2 regions of the Labrys sp. 22185 genome follow, and region 1 is predicted to be linked to the other one. Evidence: riboswitches for the same ligand, from Rfam matches in the RefSeq annotation. Region 1 holds a riboswitch; the other holds the start of a gene.
The links. A riboswitch is a leader RNA that binds a small molecule or an ion and turns the genes downstream of it on or off. The one in region 1 is predicted to bind cobalamin.
Positions count from the first base shown of each region.

Region 2: another riboswitch for cobalamin. It lies ahead of ACTJKX_RS11570 (CbtB domain-containing protein); the one in region 1 lies ahead of ACTJKX_RS17965 (ribonucleoside-diphosphate reductase subunit alpha).

Region 1 covers NZ_JBQEPH010000008.1:226,316-231,444, forward strand. The annotation lists gene metE (5-methyltetrahydropteroyltriglutamate--homocysteine S-methyltransferase) at 1-1,916, shown strand, start outside; cobalamin riboswitch at 2,019-2,237, shown strand; gene ACTJKX_RS17965 (ribonucleoside-diphosphate reductase subunit alpha) at 2,346-5,129, shown strand, end outside.
Region 2 covers NZ_JBQEPH010000004.1:342,673-347,801, reverse strand. The annotation lists gene ACTJKX_RS11580 (UDP-glucose dehydrogenase family protein) at 1-1,090, opposite strand, end outside; gene ACTJKX_RS11575 (histidine phosphatase family protein) at 1,208-1,762, opposite strand; cobalamin riboswitch at 1,800-1,946, shown strand; gene ACTJKX_RS11570 (CbtB domain-containing protein) at 1,977-2,189, shown strand; gene ACTJKX_RS11565 (CbtA family protein) at 2,208-2,978, shown strand; gene ACTJKX_RS11560 (J domain-containing protein) at 3,449-4,045, shown strand; gene cobS (cobaltochelatase subunit CobS) at 4,107-5,108, shown strand; gene cobT (cobaltochelatase subunit CobT) at 5,105-5,129, shown strand, end outside.

The DNA of each region.
Region 1 (5,129 bases):
AGGCCTTTGAACTGGCCTCGGCCAAGCCCATCGACGAATTCAGGGAGGCCGCAGCGCTCGGCTTCCACACCCATCCCGTGCTGATCGGGCCGGTGACCTATCTGCTGCTCGGCAAGAGCAAGGATACGGACCTCGATCCTCTCGCCCTTTTGCCAGGGCTCCTGCCCGTCTATGCCGAGATCCTGCGCAGGCTTGCCGCTGAGGGCGCGGACTGGGTGCAGTTCGACGAGCCCTGCCTGGTACTCGATCTCGACGAAAGGACGCGAAAGGCGCTGCGCCACGCCTATGACGTTCTCACCGGCGCCGTCTCCGATCTGAAGATCATGATCGCGACCTATTTCGGCGGCCTCGGCGACAATCTCGACCTGGCACTCGGCCTGCCCAGCGCCGGCCTGCATCTCGATCTCGTCAGGGCGCCCGCGCAGTTGCGACAGGCGGTCGAACGGGCACCGGCGGACAAGGTGCTGTCGCTGGGCGTGATCGACGGGCGCAATGTCTGGCGGAGCGACCTGACCGCCTTGCTGGATCGCATCGAGCCGGCAGTTGCAGCCCTCAGGCCCAACCGCGTCGTCCTCGCCCCGAGCTGTTCCCTGCTCCACGTTCCCTACGATATCGAGGCCGAGAGCGCGTTCGATCCCGAACTCCGCAGCTGGCTGGCCTTCGCCGTCCAGAAGATCGGCGAGCTGAAAACCTTGTCGACAGCCCTGGTCGACGGGCGGCGGGCCGTCGCTGATGAGCTCGCCCAATCGGACGCAACAGCTGCGGCCCGCCGCGTATCCGCCCGTATACACGATACTGGCGTCGCCGCCCGAATGGCCGAGCTCACACCGGCCATGGGCGAGCGGCAACATCCCTATCCGCTGCGTCGCCGGGCCCAGGAGTGGCTCGGTCTGCCGCCCTTCCCCACCACGACCATCGGCTCCTTCCCGCAGACCGGCGCCGTGCGCAAAGCGCGCGCCGACCATGCCAAGGGCCTGATCGGCGATGCCGATTATTACGACTTCCTGCGCGAGGAGACCAGGCAGGCAATCGCCTGGCAGGAGAAGATCGGCCTCGACGTGCTGGTGCATGGCGAATTCGAACGCAACGACATGGTGCAGTATTTCGGCGAGCAACTGGCCGGCTACGCCTTCACCAAGCATGGCTGGGTCCAGAGCTATGGCTCGCGCTGCGTGCGCCCGCCGATCATCTATGGCGATGTCTCGCGTCCCAGGGCCATGACGGTGGAATGGGCACGCTTCGCACAATCCCTGACCAAGCGCCCGGTCAAGGGCATGCTGACCGGACCGGTCACCATGCTGCAATGGTCCTTCGTGCGGGACGACCTCGAGCGCGAGCAGGTCTGCCGGCAGATCGCCCTCGCCTTGCGCGACGAGGTCGGCGATCTGGAACGGGCCGGTATCCGCATCATCCAGATCGACGAGCCGGCCATTCGCGAAGGCCTGCCGCTCAGGCACGCCGAAAAGGAGGCCTATCTCGCCTGGGCCGTCGCCTGTTTCCGTCTCGCCGCCTCGGGGGTCGACGATGCCACGCAGATCCATACCCATATGTGCTATTCGGAATTCAACGACATCATCCATGCCATTGGCGGCCTGGACGCGGACGTGATCTCGATCGAGACTGATCGGTCCAGAATGGAGCTGCTCGATGCATTCCGGGCCTATCGCTACCCCAACGAGATCGGGCCCGGCGTCTATGACATCCACTCTCCCCGCTGCCCCACCGTGGCTGAAATGCGCGACCTTCTTGCCAAGGCGCGGGAGCGGATCGCCGGCGACCAGCTCTGGGTCAACCCCGATTGCGGCCTGAAAACCCGAAGCTGGGACGAGGTCCGCCCCGCCCTCGTCAACATGGTTGCCGCCGCCCGTATACTTCGTGAAGAGATCGCTCCGGCGAGAGTGGCGACATCCGCCTGAAAAAGTATGCCGGGGCACGAATTTTGTGCCCCGGCATCCTCTGTCCCCATTGAACAAAAGGGCGATACACACCATCTATTGACACATAGACACCAAAGCATACTAGATACGGTATTCACAGGTCGTCGGATTCGCTTCCGGCGCTAAGAGGGAATCCGGTAGGCCTTAGGGCAAAGCCGGGGCTGCCCCCGCAACTGTAAGCGGAGAGCGGCTGTCGATTGGCCACTGGCCGAGAGGTGGGTTTACCCCGCCCTCCCCGGGAAGGCAGGCAGTCCGCAACGACCCGCGAGCCAGGAGACCTGCCTGTGGATGCGTATCGTTTCCTCGGGCGGGGTGCCCCGACGGATCGCCTTGCTCGCGGCGCATCATCCTGCGTCGGCGCGGAATGCGCTCCTCGGCCCAAGCCTCCAACATATTGGGGTTTGCCGAATGTCTCTTGATCTCGAAACTGCTACGACCACAAAGACGCCTTTTCTCGCTGCCAGCGCCGACAGGGCGAAGCCGGCCTCGGAACCGGGCTACCAGGTCATCCGCCGCAATGGCAGCGTCACGCCTTTCGATGCCTCGAAGATCACGGTGGCCCTGACCAAGGCCTTTCTCGCCGTCGAAGGCCATTCGGCCGCCGCCTCGCGCCGGGTACATGACATCGTCGCCGACCTCACCGCCCAGATCGTCGCCGGCCTGACCCGCCGCGCCGATATAGGCCGAACCTTCCATATCGAGGATATCCAGGACCAGGTGGAACTCGCTTTGATGCGCGGCGAGCACCACAAGGTGGCGCGCGCCTATGTGCTCTATCGCGAACAGCACGCCCAGGAACGAGCCCTGGAGCGCGCCGCCAAGGCGGAGGCACAGGCCGGCACTACCCCTGCTTTGCGCATGAAGACGGCGGAGGGTTCCCTGCTGCCGCTCGACCACGCGCGCCTCGCCGCCCTGGTGCTCGAAGCCTGTGCAGGCCTTGCCGACACCAACGCCGAAACGGTGCTGAACGAGACGCAGCGCAACCTCTATGACGGCATCAGCCAGGACGAACTGGCGCTGGCGCCGATCCTCGCCGCCCGCACCCTGATCGAGACCGAACCCGATTATGCCAAGGTCAGCGCCCGGCTGCTCAATGACAAGCTGCGCCGCGAAGCCCTCACCTTCGTCGCGGGCCGTCCCGACCAGGCGACGCAGGCCGAGATGGCGAGCCGCTACGCCGAATATTTCCACGATTATGTCCGTGTCGGCATCGCCAACGAACTGCTCGATCCGGAACTCGGTCGCTTCGACCTCGCCCGCCTTGCAGCCTCCCTCAAGCCCGAGCGCGACTTGCAGTTCGACTATCTCGGCCTGCAGACGCTCTATGACCGCTATTTCCTGCATGTGCGCGGCACGCGTTTCGAGCTGCCACAGGCCTTCTTCATGCGCGTGGCCATGGGCCTGGCCCTACGCGAAATCGACCGGGAAGCCCGCGCCATCGAGTTTTACGATCTTCTGTCCTCCTTCGACTTCATGGCCTCGACGCCCACCCTGTTCAATTCCGGAACGCTGCGCGCCCAGCTCTCCTCCTGCTTCCTGACCACCGTGTCCGACGACCTCGAAGGCATCTTCAAGGCGGTGAAGGACAACGCGCTGCTCGCCAAATATTCCGGTGGCCTCGGTAATGACTGGAGCAATGTGCGTGGGCTCGGCGCCCATATCAAAGGCACCAATGGCGAAAGCCAGGGCGTGGTGCCCTTCCTCAAGGTCGCCAACGATACCGCCATCGCCGTCAACCAGGGCGGCAAGCGCAAGGGCGCGGTCTGCGCCTATCTGGAGACCTGGCATGTCGACATCGAGGAGTTCCTCGATCTGCGCAAGAACACGGGTGACGACCGCCGCCGCACCCACGACATGAACACCGCCAACTGGGTGCCGGATCTGTTCATGGAACGTGTGGAGCAGGATGGCCCCTGGACCCTGTTCTCACCGGACGAAACGCCGGACCTGCACGATCTCTATGGCCCCGCCTTCAAGGCCGCCTATGAGGCGCATGAGGCACGCGCCGCGGGCGGCGAGCTGAAGGTCTTCAGGCAGGTCCGTGCCCAGGATCTATGGCGCAAGATGCTGACCATGCTGTTCGAGACCGGGCATCCCTGGATCACCTTCAAGGATCCCTGCAATATCCGCTCGCCCCAGCGTCACGTCGGCGTGGTGCACTCCTCGAACCTGTGCACCGAGATCACGCTGAACACCTCCCATGACGAGGTGGCCGTGTGCAATCTCGGCTCGGTGAACCTTGCTGCCCATGTCGATGCCAGCGGCCTGATGTTCGACAAGCTCAGGGCGACGGTGACGACGGCGATGCGCATGCTCGACAACGTCATCGACATCAATTTCTACACCATTCCCGAGGCACGGCGCTCCAACCTCAGGCACCGGCCCGTCGGCTTGGGCATCATGGGCTTCCAGGATGCGCTGCAGACCCTGCGCCTGCCCTACGCCTCCGAAGCCGCCGTGCGGTTCGCCGACGAAAGCATGGAAGCCGTATCCTTCCATGCCATCTCGGCCTCGACGGATCTGGCGGCCGAGCGCGGTCGCTATCCCAGCTTCGAGGGATCGCTGTGGTCGCAAGGCATTCTGCCGATCGACTCGGTCGGCCTGCTCGCCGAGGCGCGCGAGGGCGCCAGCTTCGACGTGAGCTCGACCCTGGCCTGGGACATGTTGCGCCAGCGCGTGAAGACGGTCGGCATGCGCAATTCCAACACCATGGCGATCGCGCCGACGGCGACGATCTCCAACATCTGCGGCGTCTCGCAATCGATCGAGCCGGCCTATCAGAACCTCTTCGTCAAATCGAACATGTCGGGGGATTTCACGGTGGTGACCTCGGCCCTGGTCCGCGATCTCAAGACGCGCGGCCTGTGGGACGAGGTCATGATCTCCGATCTCAAATATTTCGATGGTTCGCTCGGCCAGATCGATCGCATCCCCGAGGATCTCAAGGCTCTCTATGCCACCGCTTTCGAGATCGACACGGCCTGGCTGATCGAAGCCGCGGCGCGCCGGCAGAAATGGATCGACCAGGCCCAGTCGCTCAACCTCTACATCGCCAACCCCTCCGGCAAGAAGCTCGACACGCTCTACCGCCTGGCCTGGCAGCGTGGCCTGAAGACGACCTATTACCTGCGCTCGCGCTCGGCCACCCATGTCGAGAAATCGACGCTGAAGGGCACCGACGGCAAGCTCAAC
Region 2 (5,129 bases), on a different contig from region 1:
GAACCTTGTGGGCCTCCTCCATCGCCTGGGGATCATAGGCACGAACCTTGGCTCCCTTGTCCTGCAAGGCGAGCACGATCGGGATCGAGGGGCTGTCGCGCATGTCGTCGGTGTTCGGCTTGAAGGCAAGGCCGAGCAGGGCCACCGTCTTGCCGGCGATATTGCCGTCGAGGGCCGCGATGACGCGGCGGGCCATCGCCGCCTTGCGGGCATCGTTGACGCCGACCACCGCTTCCACGATGCGCAGGGGCACGCCATGCTCCTGGCCGGTGCGCAGGAGTGCCAGCGTATCCTTGGGAAAGCACGAGCCGCCGAAGCCCGGCCCGGCATGCAGGAATTTGGAGCCGATGCGGTTGTCGAGGCCGATGCCGCGCGCCACCTCCTGCACGTTGGCACCGGCCTTCTCGCACAGATCCGCGATTTCGTTGATGAAGGTGACCTTGGTCGCCAGGAAGGCGTTGGCGGCATATTTGATCAGTTCGGAGGTGCGCCGGGCCGTGAACAGCAGCGGCCCCTGGTTGAGATGGAGCGGGCGATAGACCTCGGCCATCACCTCCTTGGCCCGTTCGTCCTCGGTGCCGACCACGATGCGGTCGGGGCGCTTGAAATCCTCGATCGCCGCCCCTTCGCGTAGGAATTCGGGGTTTGAGACCACGCGGACATCGGCGTCGGGCCGGACCTCGCGGATCAGCCGCTCGACCTCGTCCCCAGTGCCGACCGGCACGGTCGACTTGGTCACCACCACCGTGAAGCCCTCGACCGCCGCGGCGATCTCGCGTACCGCGCCATAGACATAGGACAGGTCCGCATGGCCGTCGCCGCGGCGCGAGGGCGTGCCGACGGCCAGGAACACCACGGCTGCATCGCGCACGGCGGGGGCGAGCTCGGTGGTGAAGGACAGGCGCTTCTCGCGCACATTGCGCGCCACCAGATCCTCCAGGCCCGGCTCGTAGATCGGCATGCGGCCGGCCAGCAGGCCCTCGATCTTGGCCGGATCCTTGTCGACGCAGGTGACGACATGGCCGAAATCGGCGAGGCACGCCCCCGTCACCAGGCCGACATAACCCGTACCGATCATTGCAACGCGCATGACATCAATCCTGTTTGGGCGACTAACCCGTCAGAGGCGTGTCTACAAAAGGCCCGGCGACATGCCAATGACGAAAAAGGAAAAGCAGCACTGCGGGAAGGCCCAGCCGGAGCGCCTCTATGTCTCCAGCCGCAGCGACCAGCCGCGGGCAGAAGGCCTGAGATCGGCGCGCGCCAGCGGAGCGGCCTCGATGCGCCAGAAGGAACGAGGCTCGCTGCCGAGGGCATGAATGATCGCCGCGCGCAACACCGAGGCATGGGTAACGGCCAGCGTGAAGCCCTCGAACCGCTCGCCATCGAGCCAGGCGCCGACCCGCGCGATCAGGGCCGCAATGCTCTCTCCGCCATGCGGGCAGGCCTGCGGATCGGTCAGCCACGCCCCAAGCGCTTCGGGCTCGGCGGCGGCCACCGCCTCCAGGCCAAGCCCCGACCAGCGGCCATGGTCGCATTCGCGCAGTGCCTCGTTGATCTCGGGTTCGAAGCCGAGGGCCTGCGCCGTCTGGCGGGCCCTGAGCGCCGGACTGCTCAGGATGCGGGTCGCCTTGGCAAAACGCCACTGCAGGTCCCGGGCCGCCTGTGCCCCCCTTGCGTCGAGCGCCTCGTCGAGCGGAAACCCCGCCGCACGCAGTGTGGGCGTCGCGCCATGGCACAGCAGGGTCAGGCGTGGCGTCATGAAGGCATTTCCCCAAGATAAAGTCGCTTCCGGAATATTGACATATCCGTGACTTGGGCTCTTATGGAAGAGCTTTGCCAAGGGTGGGAAGCCGGTGGAATTCCGGCACGGTCGCGCCACTGTGAACGGCGGCGCTGCGGCGTCAATCCGGAAGTCAGACCTCTTCCAAGGCAGCATGACTCGTAACGGGACGCGTAATCCCAAGGAGCTTTTCATGACCACCGCAACTCTGGCACCCGTCGCCCAGCAGCCGATCGCCATCCCGGTCCGCGAGATCCTGCCCTGGGCGCTCTTCACCGTGCTCCTGGCCGTGCTCGCCATCTATTTCGTCGGCGCCGAACAGGGCGCAACCTCGCTTATTCCCGGCGTCTACATCCACGAATTCGTGCATGACGCTCGCCATCTGCTCGGCTTCCCCTGCCACTAGGGCGCTTGGACACACGACATGGTTAGATCGCTTTTGATCCGGGGGATGCTGATCGGCATCCTGGCCGGACTGTTTGCGTCTGGCTTCGCCTGGGTGTTCGGTGAACCCCAGGTCGACGCAGCCATCGCTTTCGAGGAAAGCCACGCATCCGAGCCGGCGCCCGCTCCGACAGCTGCGCCGGCTCCCGGCGCTGCGCAGACGACCGCAGCCCATGAACACGAGGAAGAGCCGGTCAGCCGGCCGGTCCAGGCCAGCTACGGGCTCGTCACAGGCATGGTCGTCTATGGCGCAGCGCTCGGCGGCATCTTCGCCCTGATCTTTGCCTTCGCGCAGGGCCGGATCGGCAGCCTCAGCCCGCGCGCAACCGCCGGATTGATCGCCGTCATCGGCTTTGCCGCCATCATGGTGGTGCCGCAGATTAAATATCCCGCCAATCCACCGGCCGTCGGCAATCCCGACACGATCGGCCTGCGCACCGCCTTCTATTTCGGCTTGATCCTGCTGTCCCTCGTGACGATGGCGGCGGCGCTGGGCACCGCGAACCGGCTCGCCGCCAGCCTCGGCCGCTGGAACGCCAACCTCGTGGGGGCGGCAGCCTATCTGGTGGTGATGGTGGTGGCCATGCAGATCTTGCCAACGGTCAACGACATCCCGGCTGATTTTTCGGCCACGGTGTTGTGGAAGTTCCGTATCGCCTCACTCGGCATCCATGCCGTGCTGTGGGCGACGCTGGGGATCGCCTTCGGCATTGCAGCACAGAAACTGCTGCAGGCCCCCGCTCGCCGCTGAAAAGAGGCCGGTCAACCGCGTCAAACGTCGCATTTTTACAACACTGGCCCGATTTCAGGCCGGTTTTCAAAATTTATTTCATTTCGCACTTGCGAAATGAACCGATGAGGATCACTTTAGGGGCGTGGCGGATGCGCCTTTGCGCTCCCCCACTGCCCTCCTTGGGCGTTTCCTCCCTAAGACTTGGGCCGCCATTTGGGCGGCCTCTTTCTTTTTCGGGTCAGCGGACCCCATATTTCAAATTCTGCAGCGGCATTTCGCCTTGATTAACCCCAGGGCAAAGCGTGCTCAGCTATGAACGCTTGGTTGCTCTCGCTTTCTGGTTCCAAGCCATTCCCATGGATTGGCTGAAGCGTTTTTGCGATTTGATGTGCTTCGTTCAAGTTACAAAACGCTCTTGCGTCCAAGCTCGCGCTTGCCCATTTGTGTTCACCCTCGCATAGTGTGTCATTATGGATCTGGACTCGCCCTTGTTTGATCGCATCCGGGTGCGCCCAAGGGCCGAAGAGGTCCAGCCGGCGAGCGTACGGCTATGCGAACATGCCGGTTGTCGGAACGCCGGCGAATTTCGCGCGCCCAAGGGGCGCAACCGCGAAGGCCAGTTCTGGCATTTTTGCCTGGAACATGTGCGCGACTACAACAAGACCTACAATTATTTCGCCGGCCTGCCGGACGACTCGGTGAGCGCCTATCAGCGCGATGCCGCCACCGGCCATCGCCCGACCTGGACGATGGGGGTCAATCCCTGGGCCAAGAAGCGCGGCGAAGGGCCGCAACCCGGCCCCGAGATCCATGACGGCTTCGGTTTCTTCGACGAGGATCACGGCTTCCGCCGCCCGCAAGGGACGCCCGAACCCGAGAGACGGCGGCTGAAATTGCTGGAGCGCAAGGCCCTCGACGCGCTCGATCTGCCGGAAACGGCCAGCGGCCCGGAAATCAAGGCGCGCTACAAGACGCTGGTCAAACGTCTCCATCCCGATGCCAATGGCGGGGACCGATCCAGCGAAGATAAATTGCGCGGGATCATCCAGGCCTATAATACGCTGCGTAGCGCCGGGCTCTGCTGAAGCGACGCATAAGAAGAGGATTGTCGGCTGCGCCGCCCTGGCGCCAGCCAAGGAAGGCATAATGACTGACGCAACGACACCGGCCAATCTGCCGGACATCATGGTTTCGGCCAAAAAGCTGTTTGGTTTCGATACGGATCTCGAAGTACCGGCCTATTCCCAGTCCTCCGACCACGTCCCGGACCTCGATCCCGATTATCTTTTCGACAAGCCGACGACCCTGGCGATCCTGGCGGGCTTCGCCCACAATCGCCGCGTAATGGTCACGGGCTATCACGGCACGGGCAAATCGACGCATATCGAGCAGGTCGCCGCCCGCCTCAACTGGCCCTGCGTGCGCATCAATCTCGACAGCCACGTCTCGCGTATCGACCTCGTCGGCAAGGACGCCATCGTCCTCAAGGACGGCAAGCAGGTCACCGAGTTCCGCGACGGCATGCTGCCCTGGGCCCTGCAGAACAACATCGCTTTGGTGTTCGACGAATATGACGCCGGCCGGCCCGACGTGATGTTCGTGATCCAGCGCGTGCTGGAAATCTCGGGCAAGCTGACCCTGCTCGACCAGAAGCGCGTGATCCGCCCTCACCCGGCCTTCCGCCTGTTCGCCACCACCAACACGGTGGGACTGGGCGACACTTCCGGCCTCTATCACGGCACCCAGCAGATCAACCAGGGCCAGATGGACCGCTGGTCGATCGTGACCACGCTGAACTATCTGCCGCATGACAAGGAAGTCGACATCGTGCTGGCCAAGGCCAAGCACTATCAGAAGAGCCCGAACGGCCGCGACATCGTCAACAAGATGGTACGCGTGGCCGATCTCACCCGCAACGCCTTCATGAATGGGGATCTCTCCACCGTGATGTCGCCGCGTACGGTGCTGACCTGGGCCGAGAACGCCAATATCTTCCACGATATCGGCTTTGCCTTCCGAGTCACCTTCCTCAACAAGTGCGACGAGCTCGAACGCAGCCTCGTGGCCGAGTTCTACCAGCGCGCCTTCGGGGCGGAGCTGGCCGAAAGCTCGGTCAACGTCGCGCTCCCAGGATTGACGGCATCATGACCACGACGAACCGCAAGCCCG